2 regions of the Pseudonocardia autotrophica genome follow, and region 1 is predicted to be linked to the other one. Evidence: predicted binding sites of a transcription regulator. Region 1 holds the regulator's gene; the other holds the start of a gene.
What was found. The regulator LexA, encoded in region 1, represses DNA repair genes until DNA is damaged. The targets are predictions, from matches to a motif close to CGAACACGTGTTCG.
Positions count from the first base shown of each region.

Region 2: dnaB (replicative DNA helicase) is a predicted target of LexA. The motif match lies at 3,819-3,832, and genes of this name have one in related genera.

Region 1 covers NZ_AP018920.1:2,114,048-2,123,478, reverse strand. The annotation lists gene Pdca_RS10185 (hypothetical protein) at 85-720, opposite strand; gene Pdca_RS35435 (hypothetical protein) at 916-1,200, opposite strand; gene lexA (transcriptional repressor LexA) at 1,413-2,147, shown strand; gene Pdca_RS10170 (hypothetical protein) at 2,380-3,453, opposite strand; gene hflX (GTPase HflX) at 3,555-5,024, opposite strand; gene Pdca_RS10160 (ArsR/SmtB family transcription factor) at 5,017-5,583, opposite strand; gene Pdca_RS10155 (MFS transporter) at 5,637-6,872, shown strand; gene dapF (diaminopimelate epimerase) at 6,886-7,758, opposite strand; gene miaA (tRNA (adenosine(37)-N6)-dimethylallyltransferase MiaA) at 7,755-8,690, opposite strand; gene Pdca_RS10140 (class III extradiol ring-cleavage dioxygenase family protein) at 8,687-9,388, opposite strand.
Region 2 covers NZ_AP018920.1:7,194,878-7,204,308, reverse strand. The annotation lists gene Pdca_RS33590 (NUDIX hydrolase) at 1-594, shown strand, start outside; gene Pdca_RS33585 (deoxyribonuclease IV) at 596-1,369, opposite strand; gene rpsF (30S ribosomal protein S6) at 1,584-1,898, shown strand; gene Pdca_RS33575 (single-stranded DNA-binding protein) at 1,910-2,470, shown strand; gene rpsR (30S ribosomal protein S18) at 2,522-2,758, shown strand; gene rplI (50S ribosomal protein L9) at 2,773-3,219, shown strand; gene dnaB (replicative DNA helicase) at 3,863-5,269, shown strand; gene Pdca_RS33555 (DUF3040 domain-containing protein) at 5,295-5,630, opposite strand; gene Pdca_RS33550 (dTDP-4-dehydrorhamnose 3,5-epimerase family protein) at 5,818-6,333, opposite strand; gene Pdca_RS33545 (methyltransferase domain-containing protein) at 6,530-7,726, shown strand; gene Pdca_RS33540 (BlaI/MecI/CopY family transcriptional regulator) at 7,740-8,129, shown strand; gene Pdca_RS33535 (SDR family oxidoreductase) at 8,136-9,431, opposite strand, start outside.

The sequences.
Region 1 (9,431 bases):
CTGTCACGCGCAGCGACCTCTGCCCGGCGCGCAAGGACCCCCGAGCCCCGGCGGACACGTCGACACCCGGCGCCGCAGCACCTCTCAGCCGCCGGCCGGAGCCGTCGCCACCGGCCCCGGTGAGGGGGCGGCCTCGCTGTTCCATCCGGCGGCCGCATCCCCGATCAGCCCCAGGAGCACGACGACCGTGGCCGAGCAGAGCACCGTGGCGATCCCGGCCAGCAGTCGCTCGCCGCGCGAGCGTGGCCGCAGAGCCGGACGTGCCCGGCGGGTGGGGGTCACACAGCGGCGATGCCGCGGGCGCGCCGTCCGCAGTGCCACCGCCGGCGCCGCAGCCGACGCGAGCGCGCCCGGCCGTCGCGGCGCGGGCGCAGCGGCTCGTCCCGGTGTGACCGATGGGGCCAGTGGGGCCGGCTCCTGCACCGACGGCGGCCGGACCGGAGCCACGGTGCTGCCCTCGGCGGGCTCGCGCACGACGCCGCCGGACGGCACGGACGCCCCGGGAACGACCCCGGGCAGGGCCCACCGGACTGCGGCGCGGGCCGCGGCGGACCCGCGGGCCGGACGCGTGGCCCCTGCGCACGGCACCGCACGGGCGGATCCCGGCCGCTCCCGCAACCTGGTGGACACCGACCGCTGCCGCACCCCGGCGGCCGCTGCCCGGCCCGTCCCGCCGGCCCGTGGTTGCCGCGCCACCTCACGCACGTCGAGCTCCTGCATGGCTCCTCCTGCTCATCGAGGACCACCCGCCTGTTCCGGCGGAACGGTCACCGTCGACGGCGGCCACACCCGGCCGCGCGCCGTGCCCGATCCGGCCGGCCCTTCCCCGGGACCGGTCGAACGGACGTGCGAGCTGTCTAACACCGGACCCCGACAGAAATCGGATCGCCGCTGCTCAGCCCGCCCCGGCCGGGTTCAGTCGCCCGCCGGGCCCACGACGCCGACCGGCGGTGGCGACGCCGACACGGCCGCCGAGATCTCGGCGAGCAGGCCCAGCCCGACGACCGCCGTCGCCGAGGCGAGCCCGATCCCCAGACCCGCTGCGGCGCGCCGCAGCACGCCACCCGCCGGCTGCACCGGCCGTGCCGCCGGTGCCACCCGTGCCGCCGGTGCCACCTGCGCCGCCGGTGCCGACCGGACCGGCCGGAACTCCGCCGGTCGCCGCGTGCCCGACGGCCGGATCTCGGTCACCACACCCATGCCGCTCGCCCTTTCTGCCCGAACGGGCGCCCGCCTCGGACACCCGGCCACTCGAATCGAATCGATGTTCGATCGAACGCCTGTGCGAGTTTGTACCACCGGTGCCCGACGGAATCCACGACACGCGGGCGGTGAACTTCGAACGCATGTTTGGCGGACCGGCCGAAGGCGGCTAGTGTTCGTGCCGGTACATCCTCGAGGAGGCGAATGCGATGGCAGCGGACGAGTCCGGAGGCGGTGCGTCCCCCGGGCGGGGTTCCGCCAACGTCCGGGAGTTCCCCGAGCCCCCGGCCGACACACGCGGTCTGACCCCGCGACAGCGGAAGGTCCTGGCGGTGATCCGGGACTGGGTGGACCGTTACGGCTACCCGCCGAGCGTGCGGGAGATCGGCGACGCGGTGGGGCTCACCTCCACGTCGTCGGTGCACCACCAGTTGCGGACCTTGGAGCGCAAGGGTTTCCTGCGCAGGGATCCGAACCGCACCCGTGCGGTCGACGTGCGCAGCCCCGAGCAGGTCGGCGCAGGCGACGGAACCGACGCCGACACCGAGGCCAGCCGCTCGGAGCGGCCCGCTCCGGCGTTCGTGCCGCTGATCGGCGACATCGCCGCCGGTGGCCCGATCCTGGCCGAGCAGGCCGTGCAGGACGTGTTCCCACTCCCCCGGGAGATCGTCGGGGAGGGCACGCTCTTCCTGCTGAACGTCAAGGGTGACTCGATGGTCAACGCGGCGATCACCGACGGGGACTGGGTCGTCGTCCGGCAGCAGCCGGTCGCGGAGCAGGGCGAGGTGGTCGCGGCGATGATCGACGGCGAGGCCACGGTGAAGACGTTCCGCCGCAAGGACGGTCACATCTGGCTGATGCCGGCCAACGACGCCTACGAGCCAATCCCCGGGGACGACGCGTCGATCCTCGGCCGGGTCGTCGCGGTGCTGCGCCGCCTCTGATCATGCGCCGACTCCGATCATGCGCGGCCTGCGGGTTGCGCCGTCGCTGACCCGCGCCGCCGCTGATCGGCGTCGCTGCTGACCCGTGGTGCCGCTGATCTGCGCCACTCTTGATCGGCGCCACCTCTGACCTGCGCCACTTCTGACCTGCGCTGCCGCTGACCGCGCTGCTTCTGATCCGCGCCACCCTTGATCTGCGCCGCCTCCGATCCGCAGCCCGGGGGCGGCGCGGTCAGCGTCTGCGGCGGCCGTGCAGCGCCATCGCCCCCACACCGGCGAGCAGCACACCGACGACCACCGCCATTCCGGCGACGGCGGGCAGCCACGGTGGGAAGGAGCGGGCGTCGGGCGCCTCTGCGGGCTGTGCCCGGACCGGCGCCGCCGGTGCCGTGGCCGCGGCGACCGCGCCGGGGACCGTCCGGATACCCGCCGGTGCCAGTCCCCGCGTCTCGGTGCCGGAGTGCAGCGCCCCGCGGCCGTCCAGGGCGACCGCCTCGCCCTGTGCTTCGCCGGGCAACGGCACCTGCAACGGCGCCCCGCGCAGCGCCTCGACCAGGACGTCCCCGGTCACCGGGCCGTCGGGCAGCGGGAACAGCCACGCGTCGGTGTAGGTCCGCAGCGCCGCGGCCCGTCCGCCATCCGCGTCCGGCGGCCCCACGGCGCCGCCGGTGATCGTGCGGGTACCGATCGCCCCCAGCGGTCCACCGGCGGTCGCCGAGTACGGCAGGACGACGTCGGTGACCCGTTCCAGCTCCAGCGGCCGTCCCTCGGCGAGCGGTTCCGCGGGGCGGTACAGCCCGGCCGCACCGGAGGTCTTGTCCACGATCAGCGGGGTCCCGTCGTCGGCGACGAGCACCGCCTCGGCGTCCCGCGGGCCGTCCGGGTAGACGAGGTCGTAGGTACGGGGCGGCCTGTCGACCGGCAGCACGACCAGGCGCACCGACTCGCGGCGTGCCGTGTTGTCCCCGATGTCGGCGAGCCAGAGATCGCCGTCCGGTGAACGGCCGAGGTCCTCGACGTCGGTGACCCGCACCGGTGCGCTCCGCTCCCCCGTCACCGCGCAGCCGGCCGGATCGAGGGTGAACACCTGCGCGGTGCCGCCACCGTCGACGATCGCGTGGTAGCGCTGTGGCCGCTCCCCCGGCGCCCCCTCGGTGACGAGTCCGGAGAGTTCGGCCAGCCGCGGGTCGTCGATGGTGCACACCGGCTGCGGCTCGGCGACCGGCGGCGCTGCGGCCGACGGCCCCGGCACGGCACGCGCCTGCGCCGCCGCGGACGGTGTCGCGGCAGCCGCGGTGGCGGGCACCAGGCCGAGTGTCGCAGCCACCAGCGGCGCCGCGACCCGCCGGAACACCACCCGGGCACGACCGCCCGGTGCGCTCCGGGACCCGGCCGGGACCGCCCGGGTCAGCGCCCCGCCGCCGTCGCCGGCAGGTCGGGATCGGCGTCGGCGCCGGCCGGCCCACCGGCGATCGCGAACGCCAGTACCGCGGTGCCCAGCTCCGGCCCGACCCGGGCGCGGACCCGGGTGCCCTCGGGGGTGTGCTCCTCGGACAGCACCTCGCCCTCGTCGTGCAGGCGGGCGACCAGCGCGCCCTCGGTGTAGGGCAGCAGCAGGTCGACGTCGTACTCCGGGCGCGGCAGCAGATCGGCGATCCGCCCCCGGAGCAGGTCGATGCCGTCACCCCGGTGCGCGGAGACGAACACCGCATCGGGCTGCGCGTGCCGGAGCCGCGCGAGGGCCAGGTCGCCGGCGGCGTCGGCCTTGTTGATCACGAGGAGCTCGGTCGGCATGCTGCCGCCCTGCTCCTCGCCGATCTCGACCAGGACCTCGCGCACCGCGGCGATCTGGTCGTCGGGCAGCGGATCGGAGCCGTCGACCACGTGCACCAGCAGATCGGCCTGCGCGGCCTCCTCGAGCGTCGACCGGAATGCCTCGATCAGCTGGTGCGGCAGGTGCCGGACGAAGCCGACGGTGTCGGTCAGGGTGTAGGTCCGCCCGTCCGCCGTCTCGGTCCGGCGGGTGGTCGGGTCCAGGGTCGCGAACAGTGCGTCATCGACCAGCACGCCGGCGTCGGTGAGCTGGTTGAGCAGACTCGACTTGCCGGCGTTGGTGTAGCCGACGATCGCGACCGAGGGGACCTCGTTGCGCTTGCGGTTGCCGCGCTGGGTCGCCCGGACCTGGCGCATCGCGGCGATCTCCCGGCGCAGCTTCGACATGCGCGCGCGGATGCGGCGGCGGTCGAGCTCGATCTTCGTCTCACCGGGGCCACGGCCGCCGATCCCGACGCCGCCCGCGGCACGGCCACCGACCTGCCGGGACAGCGCCTCACCCCAGCCGCGGAGCCGGGGCAGCAGGTACGACAGCTGGGCCAGCTCGACCTGCGCCTTCCCGTCCCGCGAGCGGGCGTGCTGGGCGAAGATGTCGAGGATCAGCGCGGTCCGGTCGATCACCTTGACCTTGAGCCGCTCCTCGAGCTGGCGGAGCTGACCGGGCGACAGCTCGCCGTCGCAGATCACCGTGTCGGCCTCGGCCGCGCGGACCGCGAGGCCGAGCTCGTCGACCTTGCCGGAGCCGATGAAGGTCGCCGGGTCGGGCGTCGACCGGCGCTGCACCAGACCGTCAAGCACCTCGGAGCCCGCGGTCTCGGCGAGCCGGGCCAGCTCGGCCAGCGAGGCCTCGGCCCGCTCGGCGGATCCCTCGGTCCAGACTCCGACCAGCACCACCCGTTCCAGGCGCAGGCGGCGGTACTCGACCTCGGTGACGTCGGTGAGCTCGGTGGACAGGCCGCCGATGCGGCGGAGCGACGAGCGCTCCTCGAGTTCGAGTTCACCGGTGGACGGGCTGGCGGGCACGGGCGTGTGGGCTTCAGTCATCTTGCTTCCGAGTGTCCCACGTTCCGGGAGCCGCTGTCCGGTCCGTTTCGCCGGGCGGGTCGCCCGGGTAGAGCGCCAGGTACACCGCGAGCGGCTCGGCGCCCGGCACGACCGGCTCGGCGACGTAACGCTCCAGCAGCTCGTCGAGCTCCGCCCGCAGCGCCGCGACCCGCGCCGGTGGCAGCCGCAGCACCAGCCGGGTCTGTTCCAGCGCCGCCGGGCCGACATCGGCGACCTCGCCGAGGAACGCCTCCAGTCCGGCCTCGGCCACCGGTTCGTGATCGCCCGCGCCGTCGAGTGACCAGGACAGCCCGGTGCTCCGGTACGGGATCTCCCGGGAGCCGCGGGCGCCGCGCCGGGCCGGCTGGGCCGCCAGGAAACCGTTGGCCACCAGCCTGCGGACGTGGTGCAGCGTCGTCGCGGGATCGCGGCCGAGCCGGGCGGCGAGCTCGGCGTTGGTCAGCGCGTCCACGTGGGTCAGCCGGATGATCCGCAGCCGGACCGCCGAGGACAGCGCGGCGATCTCGGACTCGGTGGCGGACCGGCGGGCATCGGGCACCGCCGCAGGGTAACTGATTGGCACTTTCCAATCAGTCGGAGCATTCTCGGTCCATGGCCCGATCCCCGACCGGCTCGCTGTGGCGGCACCGGGACTTCCTGCTGTTGTGGGGCGGGGAGACCGCGAGCCAGGTCGGCACCCGGATCGGTCAGCTGGCGGCGCCGCTGCTCGCGGCCACCGCGCTCGGCGCGACACCGTGGCAGATGGGGCTGCTCACCGCCGCGCAGACCGCCGGGTTCCTGCTGATCGGGCTGCTCGCCGGCGTCGTGCTCGACCGGGTGCGGCGGGTGCCGGTGATGGTGGCCGCCGATCTGATCCGGTTCGCACTGCTCGTCACGGTGCCGCTCGCCTGGTGGTTCGAGGTGCTGGGGTTCGGCCACCTGCTGCTGGTGACCTTCCTGGCAGGTCTGGCGACGGTGTTCTTCGACATCGCCTACCAGTCGGTGCTGCCGTCCCTGGTCGGCCGGGAGCACCTGGTGGAGGGCAACGGCAAGCTGGAGTCGACGCGGGCGGCCGCCGAGGCAGGCGGGCCCGCGCTCGGCGGTGCACTGGTGCACCTCGTCGGCGGGGCGGCCACGATCGGCGGGCAGGCGCTCGGCTACCTGATGTCGGCGGCCGCGATCGCCCGGATCCGGACCGTGGAGCCGGCGCCGGTCCCCACCCGGCCGACGGTGCGGGCCGAGATCGCCGAGGGGCTCCGGTTCGTGCTGGGACACCCGCTGCTGCGACCGATCGTGCTGTGTACCGCCTGGGCGAACCTGGCCGGCGGGATGATCCTCGCGGTCCTCGTGCTGTTCCTGGTCGGGGACCTGGGGCTGTCCGAGGTGGGGGTCGGGATCGCGGTGGCCGTCATCGGCGTCGGTGGGCTCGCCGGCGCGGCCACCGCCGGAGCGTGGACGAGACGGCTGGGGCAGGCCCGCACGATCGTCGTCTCGCTGCTCGTGACGACGCCGCTCGCGCTGCTGATCCCGCTCGGCGGGCCGGGCCCGCTGCTCCTGCTGACCGCGGTCGGCCTGTTCGCCGACGGGTACGGCGGTGTCGTCTACAACGTGGCGCAGGTCAGCTTCCGGCAGGCGATCTGCCCGGACCGGCTGCTCGGGCGGATGAACGCCAGCGTCCGCTTCCTGGTGTGGGGGACGCTCCCGGTCGGCGGTCTGCTCGGGGGCGCGCTGGGCGAACTCCTCGGTCCTCGCGGGGCGCTGCTGGTCGCGTGCTGCGCGCTGGCGCTGTCACCGCTGCCGGTGCTGCTCTCCCCGCTGCGCCGGCTGCGGGACCTCCCCGCAGGGTGACGGCCCGCACGGCTCAGGCCGGGGAGTCCCACCAGTCGCGGTCCAGCTCCCCGGTGGCGAGCAGCACCGCGGGACCGTGCAGCACGGTGGCACCGGTGCGGGTGTCCGATCCGGCCTCGACGGTGACCCGCAGCTCCCCGCCGGGGGTGTCGACCCGCACGTCACCCGCGGCGTGCCCGGCGGCGCGCAGCGCGGCGACGACCGCGGCGACCGTCCCGGTCCCGCAGGCCCTGGTCTCCCCCACGCCGCGCTCGTGCACCCGCATCCGGATCCGGCCGCCGTCGGCGGGACCGTCGAGCGGGGTCAGGAACTCGACGTTGACGCCGTGCGGGAACACCTCCGGATCGTGCAGCGGGGCCCGGGTGAGGTCCAGCGCGTCCGGGTCGGCGGAGACGACGCAGGCCAGGTGCGGATTGCCGACGTCGAGCACCAGGCCGTCGAACCGGGCCGTCCCGCTGGTGGCGACCGATGCCGGACCGATCGTGACCGGCCCCATCTGCACCGAGACGCCGGCCGCGGAGACGGTGGCGGTGCGCACGCCGGCCCGGGTGCCGATCGCGCCGCCGCCGGGCGCCCAGCCGCGGTCGTGCAGGTACCGGGCGAAGACCCGGACACCGTTGCCGCACATCTCGGCGATCGACCCGTCGCCGTTGCGGTAGTCCATGAACCACTCGACACCCGGGACCGGCTCGGGGACCGTCTCGTCGCCGGCCAGCTTCGCCCAGCGCACCACCCGCAGCACGCCGTCGGCGCCGAGACCGCGGTGCCGGTCGCAGAGTGCCGCGACCCGCTCCGGTGTCAGGTCGAGGGCGGCATCCGGGTCGGGCAGCACCACGAAGTCGTTCTGCGTGCCGTGCCCCTTGGTGAACGCGATGCCGCCGGTCATGGCACCAGCCTACGAGCCAGCACCGACAGCGCGTCCGCGGCCGGATCGGGGCCCGCCCCGTCGATCCAGTGGATGCGCCGGTCCCGGCGGAACCAGGACCGCTGGCGGCGTACGAACCGCCGGGTCGCGCGCACCGTCTCGTCGCGCACGCGTTCCCGCTCGTCCGGGCCGAGCTCCGGGCCCGCCCGGTCGAACGCCTCGAGAACCTGCCGGTAGCCCAGCGCCCGGGACGCGGTCCGGCCCTGCGCGAGCCCGGCGGGGAGCAGCCCCCGGGTCTCGTCGACCAGTCCGTCGTCGAGCATCCGGTCCACCCGCCGGGCGACCCGTTCGTCGAGCTCGTCGACGCCGCGATCGACGCCGAGCAGCACGGCCCCGTAGCGCGGCACACCGGTGGTGGGCAGGGTCGCCCGGAACGGGCGCCCGGTCAGCGCGATCACCTCCAGCGCCCGGACGATCCGGCGCCCGTTCGACGGCAGTACCTCGGCCGCGGCCGCCGGGTCCAGCTCGGCCAGCCGCCGGTGCAGTGCGTCCGGCCCGCGCCGGTCCAGCTCGTCCTGCAGCTCCGCGCGCAGGTCCGGATCGGTGCCCGGGAACTCCAGCTCGTCGAGCACCGCCTGCACGTACAGCCCGGAGCCACCGACGAGGACCGGGGTGCGCCCGGCGGCCCGCAGCCGCTCGATCACCGCCCTGGCCTCGCGCTGGTAGGCGGCGACCGATGCCGACTCGCCGACGTCGAGCACGTCGAGCTGGTGGTGCGGGACACCGCGGCGCTCGGCCGGGGTCAGCTTCGCGGTGCCGATGTCCAGGCCCCGGTAGAGCTGCATGGCGTCGGCGTTGATCACCTCGCCGCCGAGCGCGAGCGCGATCTCCAGCCCGAGATCGGACTTGCCGGTGGCGGTCGGACCGACGACCGCGACCAGGTCCGGCGTCACGCGGGCTCCCAGAGCGCCACGTGGTAGGCGACGCCGTAGGGCGCGCCGGTGTAGCGGTGCGTCGCGGTCCAGATCCGGCCGGCCGCGGCACCGGACAGCACCTGCCACGGTGCGCGTCCGGCAGCCCAGAGCTCCGCGGCCACCGCCGGATCCAGTCCGGCGAGCGCGTCCGGGTCGGCCCGGTCGAGTGCGTCGGCGACGGCGGCGTCGAACGGCTCGGCGCGCTCGTCGAACCCGCCGGGGGCGCCCGTCGTGTGCTTGGCGGACCCGTCGCCGACGACCAGCAGGCCGGTGCCGCGCCCGGCCAGCTCCCGGCCCAGCGCGAGACAGTCCGCGAGCGCGGCATCCGGCGCGACGAGTTCACCGCGGACCTCCCGCACCCCTGAACCGGCGACCGCCCAGCCGGCGACCAGCAGCGGCAGCGGCAGCTCGGCCCCCTCGTCCGGCCCGTCGGTACCGGGCAGCGCGACCGGCACGTCGCGGCCGTACCCGGCGAACGTCCCCCGGGCGCCGGGGGCCACCGAACGCCGCCCGGCCGGATCCGCCCCGACCGCGATCCACTCCGGGGCGAGGGCCGCGAGCGCCGCGGCGACCGTCCGGACCGCGACCCGGACCGCATCGGTCCCGGTGGCGGCGTCCCCGCTCAGCTCCGGGACGAGCAGCGGCGGCTGGGGGATGACGGCGATCGCGGCGGGCACGGCGTCCGAGCCTAACGACCCGCCCCGGGACCGCCGTCCGTGG
Region 2 (9,431 bases), 2.2 Mb from region 1:
CTCCCGCGGCGCGCCGCGACCGACGCCGAACGGTCCGGGAAGCGGTCCGCATCGGTCACCATGACGCTGCTCCCGGTGCCCGGCGCGACCGGCGACGGCCCGCTCGCCGCCGAGGTCGCGTTCGTGCTCACCCGCCGGGCCCGGTCGCTGCGCGCGCACTCCGGGCAGTGGGCGCTGCCCGGCGGCCGGCTCGACGCCGGTGAGACGGCGGAACAGGCCGCCCGCCGGGAGGTCGCCGAGGAGGTCGGGCTGGAGCTCAGCCCGGACCGGGTGCTGGGCCTGCTCGACGACTACCCCACCCGTTCCGGCTATGTGATCACGCCGGTGGTGCTCTGGGCGGGCGGCGTCGGGGAGCCGGTACCGAACCCGGACGAGGTGGCGGAGCTGCACCGGCTCCCGCTGACCGAGATCGACCGCGAACCCCGGTTCCTGACCATCCCGGAGTCCGACGCCCCGGTGATCCAGGTCCCGCTGTTCGACCGCTACGTACACGCCCCCACCGGGGCGGTGCTGCACCAGTTCCGGGAGGTCGTGCTGCACGGGCGGCCGACCAGGGTGGCGCACCTGGAACAGCCGGTGTTCGCCTGGCGGTGAGTCAGCCCCGCGCGTGCTCCCGGAGGAACGCGATGTCGGCGGCCTGTCCGTCGGCCGGGGTCTCCACCACCACCGGCGCCCCCGCCTCGGCGACGACGGCGGCCAGCTCGTCGGGCGGGATCGTGCCCGAGCCGATGTTGGCGTGCCGGTCGCGTGCCGAGTCGAACTCGTCGCGCGAGTCGTTCAGGTGGATCAGGTCGATCCGGCCGGTGATCGCCTTTGCCCGCGCCACGATCCCGGAGAGCTCCTCGCCGCCGGCGAACGCGTGACAGGTGTCCAGGCAGAACCCGACGCCGAACTCGCCCACCGCATCCCACAGCCGGCCGAGCGCATCGAAACGACGGGCCATCGCGCGGTCGCCGCCCGCGGTGTTCTCGATCAGGACCGGCACCTCGAAACCGTGCTCGCCGGCCTGCCGTTCGACGAACTTGCGCCAGTTGTCGACGCCGGTCGCCGGGTCCTCGCCGGAGGTGACGTGACCGCCGTGCACGACGAGGCCGAACGCGCCGACCTCCGCCGCGCCCGCCAGGTGCTGCTGCACGATCTTGCGCGACGGGATCCGGATGCGGTTGTTCGTCGACGCCACGTTCGCGACGTACGGGGCGTGCACCACCACCGCGACCTCGGAGGCGGCCAGCTCGGCGGCCCGCGGGTGCGGCGGCGGCTTCTTCCAGCCCTGCGGGTCGGAGAGGAAGAGCTGGATCACCTCGGCCCCCACCTCCTCGGCCGCGGCCAGCGGGTCCTCGGCGTCGCGGACGTGTGCTCCGATCTGCATGGGTGCCACGGTAGCGAGCACCCCCGACGGAACCCGGGCGCGGGAGTACCCGCAGGTCGGGGCCCGGACACCCGTTGGTAGCCTTACCCGGTCATCCCGCAGGTCCCGTCCGGCTCCGGCCGTGCGACGACATTGTCGGGGGGCACTGAGAACCTCCTGTCGCGGCCGTCCGGGTCGTGACCGTTTTCGAGTCCATAGGAGGTGAGTGGTTCTCATGCGTCATTACGAGGTCATGGTCATCCTCGACGGCAGCCTGGACGAGCGCACTGTGCAGCCGTCCCTGGAGCAGTTCCTCACCGTCGTGAAGAGCGACGGCGGATCGGTCGAGAAGATCGAGGTCTGGGGCAAGCGCCGGCTGGCCTACGAGATCAGGAAGCAGAGCGAGGCCATCTACGCGGTCGTCGAGATCGCCGCGGAGCCCGCCACCGTCACCGAGCTGGACCGCCAGCTGGGTCTGAACGAGTCCGTGCTGCGCACCAAGGTGCTGCGCAAGGACATCACCCGCACGCCGGCGCCCGCCGCCGGCTGAGAGGACTCGTCATGGCCGGCGAGACCGTGATCACCGTCGTGGGAAACCTGACGGCCGATCCCGAGCTGCGGTTCACCCCCTCCGGCGCCGCGGTCGCCAACTTCACCGTCGCGTCGACGCCACGGACCTTCGACCGCCAGTCCGGCGAGTGGAAGGACGGCGAGGCGCTGTTCCTGCGCTGCAACATCTGGCGCCAGGCCGCGGAGAACGTCGCCGAGTCGCTGACCCGCGGCGCGCGGGTCGTGGTGCAGGGGCGTCTGCGGCAGCGGTCCTTCGAGACCCGTGAGGGCGAGAAGCGCACCGTCGTGGAGATGGAGGTCGACGAGGTCGGCCCCTCGCTGCGCTACGCGACCGCCAAGGTCAACAAGGTCAGCCGGGGCGGAGGCTCCGGCGGCTTCGGTGGCGGCGGCGGTGGCGGTGGCTACGAAGGCGGCGGCGGCGGTGGCGGCTTCGGCGGCCAGCAGGGCGGTGGCTCCGGCGGAGGCAACTCCGGCGGCGGTTATGACGACCCCTGGGGTTCGGCCCCGCCCGCCGGTAGCGGCGCGGCGTCCGACGACGAGCCCCCTTTCTGATCCACGTCCCCACCGCCCGCGACGGGCGGTAGACCCACCAGGAGTACCACCATGGCCAAGGCCATCGTGCGCAAGCCGAAGAAGAAGGTTTGCGCGTTCTGCAAGGACAAGGCCCAGCTGATCGACTACAAGGACACCGGTCTGCTGCGGAAGTTCATCTCCGACCGGGGCAAGATCCGTGCCCGCCGGGTGACCGGCAACTGCCGTCAGCACCAGCGGGACGTCGCCGTCGCGGTCAAGAACTCCCGCGAGGTCGCTCTGCTGCCCTACACCTCGACCGCGCGCTGACGAGGAGAACGCAGATGAAGCTCATCCTCAACGCCGACGTCCCCAACCTGGGTGCGCCCGGCGACATCGTCGAGGTCAAGGACGGCTACGGCCGCAACTACCTGCTGCCGCGCAAGCTCGCGGTCGTCGCCACCCGTGGCGCCGAGAAGCAGGTCGAGCAGATCCGCCGGGCACAGAAGACCCGCGAGATCCGGGACCTGGGCCACGCCCAGCAGGTCGACTCGCAGCTGCGGAACCTGAACGTGACCGTCCCGGCCAAGGCGGGCGACACCGGCCGGCTGTTCGGTTCGGTCACCCCGGCCGCGGTCGTCGAGGCCGTCAAGGCCTCCGGCGGCCCGACGCTGGACAAGCGGATCGTCGACGTCCCGGGGCACATCAAGACCCTGGGCAAGCACCAGGTGCAGGTCCGCCTGCACCCGGAGGTCACCACCGAGCTGCCGATCGCGGTCATCGCGAGCTGAGCGGTGCGGTGGTCGATCGACCACTGAGAGTAGTTGGAGCGGTGTCCGGAGCCTCGTGCTCCGGGCACCGCTCTTTCGTGTGCCCGGAACCCGTCACGGCGGGCCCCGCGAACGCGTACCGGCATCGCGCACGGACGCATTCGCCCGGTCGGGTGCGGCCGGATCGGCTCTCCCGCGGCCCGCAGCGACACGCCGTGAGGTGATGGTCCGCTCGTCGGACGGGGCTGTGGACGCGCCGGGCGGTGAGCGGTGAGCGGCGCACTCCGACACGCCGGAGCCGGCCCTGCGACGACACGCCAGGCCGATGTTGTCCACAGCTGTCCCCATGTACTTGACCTGCGGATATGGCCGAAATCAGCGCACTGTCCCCAGGTTGTCCACAGCACGGTCCCGGGATGGGCGGCGGTCGTACACAGTCCATCCCCAGGTTGATCACCAGGCCGGCTGGTGCCGGGCCAGCGCGGCGACCTAGCCTCGGTCCGACCGGCTCGGCAGTAGGTCCCGCACCCGCCCGCACGACACGCGGCCCGGTGGCGGGAACCCGGGCCGGACCAGCACGGGAGACCCACGCGAGCAGGCCGACGCAGGCCCTCGCGTTTCGAACGTGTGTTCACTATGCTGTCCACCGGGGGTGACGCTGCGTATGGCTCTGACGGACGATCGTCCCACCGGCCGGCCACGAGCTGTTCGTGACGAGGACAAGGCGGGGAGTGCCGGCAGCGGCACCTTCGATCGTCAGCCGCCGCAGGATCTCACCGCCGAGCAGTCGGTACTGGGCGGCATGCTGCTGAGCAAGGATGCGATCGCCGACGTCGTCGAGGTGCTGCGCCCGGAGGACTTCTACCGCCCCGCGCACCAGACCGTCTACGAGACGATCCTGGATCTCTACGGCCGTGGTGAGCCGGCCGACGCGGTGACCGTGTCGGCCGAGCTGCAGCGCCGCGGCGAGCTGGTGCGCCTGGGTGGCGCACCGTACCTGCACACCCTCATCGCGACCGTGCCGACCGCCGCGAACGCGGCCTACTACGCCGAGATCGTCGGGGAGAAGGCGATCCTGCGCCGGCTGGTCGAGGCCGGCACCCGGATCGTGCAGCTCGGCTACCACGGGGCCGAGGGCGGCGAGGTCGACGATGCCGTCGACCGGGCACAGGCCGCGGTGTACGAGGTCACCGAGCGCACCACCACCGAGGACTACACCGTCCTGGAGGAGCTCCTCCAGCCGACGATGGACGAGATCGACGCGATCGCCTCCCGCGGCGGCATGTCGTCGGGCGTGCCGACCGGGTTCGCCGATCTCGACGCGGTCACCAACGGTCTGCACCCCGGGCAGATGGTCGTCGTCGCGGCCCGCCCGGGGCTCGGGAAATCTACGCTGGGACTGGATTTCGCCCGCTCCTGCTCCATCAAGAACGGCATGACCAGCGCGTTCTTCTCCCTGGAGATGAGCAAGTCGGAGATCGTGATGCGCCTGCTGTCGGCGGAGGCGCGGATCCGGCTGGCCGACATGCGTGCCGGCCGGATGTCCGACGAGGACTGGACCCGGATGGCGCGGCGGATGTCGGAGATCTCCGAGGCGCCGCTCTACATCGACGACTCGCCGAACCTGACGCTGATGGAGATCCGGGCCAAGGCGCGCCGGATGAAGCAGCGCAACGACCTGAAGTTGATCATCCTGGACTACCTGCAGCTGATGACCTCGGGCCGCAAGGTCGAGTCCCGCCAGCAGGAGGTCTCGGAGTTCTCCCGGCAGATCAAGCTCCTGGCGAAGGAGCTCGAGGTCCCGGTGGTCGCGATGAGCCAGCTGAACCGTGGTCCCGAGCAGCGGACCGACAAGCGGCCGATGCTGTCCGACCTGCGTGAGTCCGGCTCGATCGAGCAGGACGCAGACATGGTGGTGCTGCTGCACCGCCCGGATGCGTTCGAGCAGGACGATCCACGTGCCGGCGAGGCCGACCTGATCCTGGCCAAGCACCGTAACGGCCCGACCACCACGATCACCGTCGCGCACCAGCTGCACTACAGCCGGTTCTCCGACCTCGCCCAGGGCTGAGCGGCCGCCGGGTCGCCCGGCGCGCTCAGCCGCCGGGGCGGCGCTGCGGGACGGTCGCCGCGACGCCCAGCGACAACGCGGCGAGCACGATCCCGGCGATCACGATCGGCACCGCCACCATGACGGCGCCGACCAGCAGCACCAGCAGTGAGACCCCCAGCAGTGCCGACGGCAGCGGCCCGGCGCCGTGCACCGAGCGGACCGGGCCGCGCGGGGCATCCGGGCCGCGCAGCAGGTGTCTCCGGCCGGCCGGACGGGCCGTGCCGGCGAGCGCAGCGAACCGCCGGACCAGGCGCGGGTCGGTCAGTCGCAGCTGGACCTCGATCTCGTGCAGTCGCCGCGTCTCGCGTTCGCTGAGCACAGAAGTACCCCTCGGAAGGTCTCGACCGGCGCACGGGCGCACCGGTGGGGAGCCTGGGGCGACGTCGATCCGGGCGTTCACCGGAGACTACGTGACCTGATCGTGACCTTGAACGCAGGGCGGACGGCGTCACAGGTGCCGGTGCTCACGCGCGCACCTGCCCACGGTCACCGGAAGTCGCCGGAACTCACCAGATGGAGACGCGGTCCCGGCGCGGACCGGACGGGGCACCGAGCCGGCTGCACAGACCGGCCCACGACCGGTCGGGTCCCGGGTTCCTGGTGGGGCGAGCCCGCAGCCAGCGCAGCTGGAGATCCGGGTCGTCGGGATCGACGCCCGTCCGGTCCCGGCGGGTGGGCCGGGCGGCCGACCGGATCTCGACGACCGTGCCGTCGGCCAGTGACTGGATCCCGTAGAGGCATCCGGGCGGGACCAGCAGCATCCGCTCGTCGTCCAGCAGGGACACGGCGAGCCTGCCGAACGTCTCGGTGTCCGGCCGGGCGTCGATCACGACCGCGTAGCCGGATCCCCGCACGACGCCGAGCAGGACCGCCTCGCTGCGGTGCAGGTGCAGCCCGTACACCGCGTCCCGGGCGACCCGCCGCTTGCGGCGCACGGTGAACACGCGGGTTCCCGCCGGTCCGCCGGACGTCGCCGGATCGACGAGCAGCGACCCCGGCACCACCGTCCTCAGCACGCTCACCCGCCGCTCCCCCTGTCCGGTCCGGTCACGCCGGGTGGCGCACACCGGTTCCGGCCCGTTTCTCATACCCGGGACGACAACGAGTGACGGCGCCCCCGGTGACGCTGGGCGAGGCGTCACTACTCCGAACGGGTGCACACGTCCGCTCGGGATCCGCTCACTACTATTGCGGATAGTTGATCGGAGGGAGGAGGCCGTGCCGGAACCGGTGCGCTGCCGCGCCTGCCGCTCCGACCGGGGCGAGATCGTCCTCGATCTCGGCGAACAGCCCCCGTGGGACCGGATGCCGCTGCGGGACACCCCGTTGCCCGATCCGGCAGCCCCGCTGCGGATGTGGCTGTGCGGGGCCTGCGGACTGGCACAGCTGGCCGACGACACGGACGTCGCGGAGGAGCTGCTCGGCGTCGAGCCCCGCGCCTTCGCCGAGCAGAGCGACCGGTCGGTCGACCGGCTCGCCCGGGAGGGCCTGGTCCGGCCCGGCGACCGGGTGGCGGAGTTCGGCAGCCCGCACGGCAAGCCCTGGCTGCCCCGGCTGACCGGGCGGGGGATGACCGCGCTCACCCCGGCGGACGCGCCCGCGGGCCGGGCCGATCTCGTCGTCGACGTCTACGGCCTGCTGCACGAGCCGGACCAGCGCGACGCGCTGCGGCGCCGCACCGCGCTGCTCGCCCCGGGCGGGACGCTCGCCCTGCAGCTTCTGTCGCTGGGCACCGTGCTGCGCGAGAGGCAGTGGTACGACCTGCGGCACGGTCACCACGCCTACTGGTCGCTGCCGGCGCTGGACGCTGCGCTGCGCGGGTACGGGATCGGCGTGCACCGCGCCTGGTGGTATCCGCTGTCCGGTGGCACCCTGCTGGTCACCGCCCGGGCCGGCGCCGAACCGGATGCCGGCACCCGCCTGCTGCTGGGTGCGGAGGAGGGGCTGGGTGTGCGGAGCGCGGCCGGGCTGGGCCGGCTGCAGGCCGCCGCGGACGGCGCCGACGACGGGGACGCGCTGCGGGCCTGGCTGGTCGCCGAGCGGGCCGCGGGCCGCACCGTCGCCGCCTACGGGGCGGCGTCGCGGGCCGTCCCGCTGGTCTGCCGGGCCGGGATACGGGCCGATCTGCTCCTGGCCGTCGGGGACGCGGCGCCCGCGAAGCAGGGCAGGCGGATGCCCGGCACCGACATCCCGGTCGTCGCCCCGGCGGAGCTCGCCGAGCTGCGGCCGGACCGGGTGCTGCTGTTCATGCCGGAGCTCGCGGACGAGGTGCGTGCGGTGCTGCCGGGGATCGAGGCGGACGGCGGCCGGTGGGTCGTCCTCGATCCCGCTGTCCGGCTGCTCGGCCGGGTGGCCGGGCCCCGAGCCGCCGGACAGCGGACTGGGGCGCATGGGGGGTTGCGGTTACCCTCGTAGGCCGGGAGGCACCATGCGAGGTCGACTCGGTGAGCTCGAGGCAGCCGTGATGGACGTGCTGTGGGACGGTGCCGCACCGTGCCGCGTCCGGGACGTCCGGGCCCGCCTCGCCCCCGGCCGCCCACTCGCCTACACCACCGTCATGACGGTGCTGGACAACCTGCACCGCAAGGGCTGGGTGCAGCGCGAGCTCGACGGGCGGGCCTACCTCTACCGCCCGGCCGCGACCCGCGAGGAAGAGACCGCGCAGGCGCTGCGCGAGCTGCTGGACGCGGCCGGCGACACCGAGGCCGTGCTGCTGCACTTCGCCCGGTCGGTGTCGGAGCGGGAGTCGGCGGTGCTGCGCGCGGCCCTGACCCCGTCGGCGCCCCCGGCGCTGTGGGATCGCGACACGGTGGGCTGAGCAGGCTCAGGCAGCCCGGTCGGCGGACCTGCGGGACCTGCGGGATCTCAGCCAGGCCGGCCGGCGGCTGGCCGGCGGGGTGCGGAGCGGACCGTCGCCGGCCCGCTCGGCGGTCCGGGTGATGTTGCGGATCATCCCGCCGAAGACGATCCCGTGGAACGGCGCGACCGACCACCAGTACAGGAACCCGGGCAGCCCGTGCGGGATGAACACCGCGCGCTGCCGGTAGGTCGATCCGCCCTCCCGGGGCCGTACCGTCAGCTCCAGCCAGGCCCGGCCCGGGACCTTCATCTCGGCGCGCAGCCGGAGCAGCCCGGAGCCGTCCTGGTCGTCGCCGGAGCCCGGCCCGGGCTCCACCATCCGTTCCACCCGCCACCAGTCCAGCGCGTCGCCGGTGTGCAGGGCGTCCGGGTCGCGGCGGCCGCGGGCGAGCCCGACACCGCCGACGGCCCGGTCCATCCAGCCACGCACCGACCAGGCCAGCGGGAACGAGTACCAGCCGCGCTCCCCGCCGATGCCCGTGACGACCGTCCACAGCCGCTCGGGTGAGGCCGCGCAGTCCTGCTCACGTTCGTCGAGGTAGACGCTCCCGCCCGCCCAGTCCGGGTCGCTGGGCAGCGGATCGGACGGCACGTTCCGCACGGTCGCGCCGGACCAGCGGGTCTCCACCTCGCCGTCGGTGATCCGGGACAGCGCCAGCCGCACTGCCCGGTCGTAGCCGGTCAGGCCCTCCGGCGGATCGGGCACGAACGACCGGATGTCCTGCTCGGAGCAGACCACCTCGTGCACCAGCGACTCGATCAGCGGGGTCGCGATCGATCTCGGCACCGGCGTCACGATGTTGATCCAGTGTGCGGACAGCGACGGGGTCAGCAGCGGCACCGGGACGACCCGGCGCCGGCTCAGCCCGGCGACCGCGGCGTAGCGCTGCATCATCTCGATGTAGGTGAGGATCTCCGGGCCGCCGATGTCGAACGTCCGGTTCTGCCGCCCGGGGATCTCGGCCGCCCGGATCAGGTAGCGCAGCACGTCGCGCACGGCGATCGGCTGGATCCGGTTGTGCACCCAGCGCGGGGCGACCATCAGCGGGAGCCGCTCGGTGAGGTGGCGGAGCATCTCGAAGCTTGCCGATCCGGAGCCGAGGATCACCGCGGCCTGCAGGACGACGGTCGGCACCCCGGAGCGCATCAGCGTCTCCCCGACCTCGACCCGGGACGCCAGGTGCGCCGAGAGATCGGCCGGGTCGCCGTCCGGGTGCAGCCCGCTCAGGTAGACGATCCGCTGCACGCCGGCCTCGCGGGC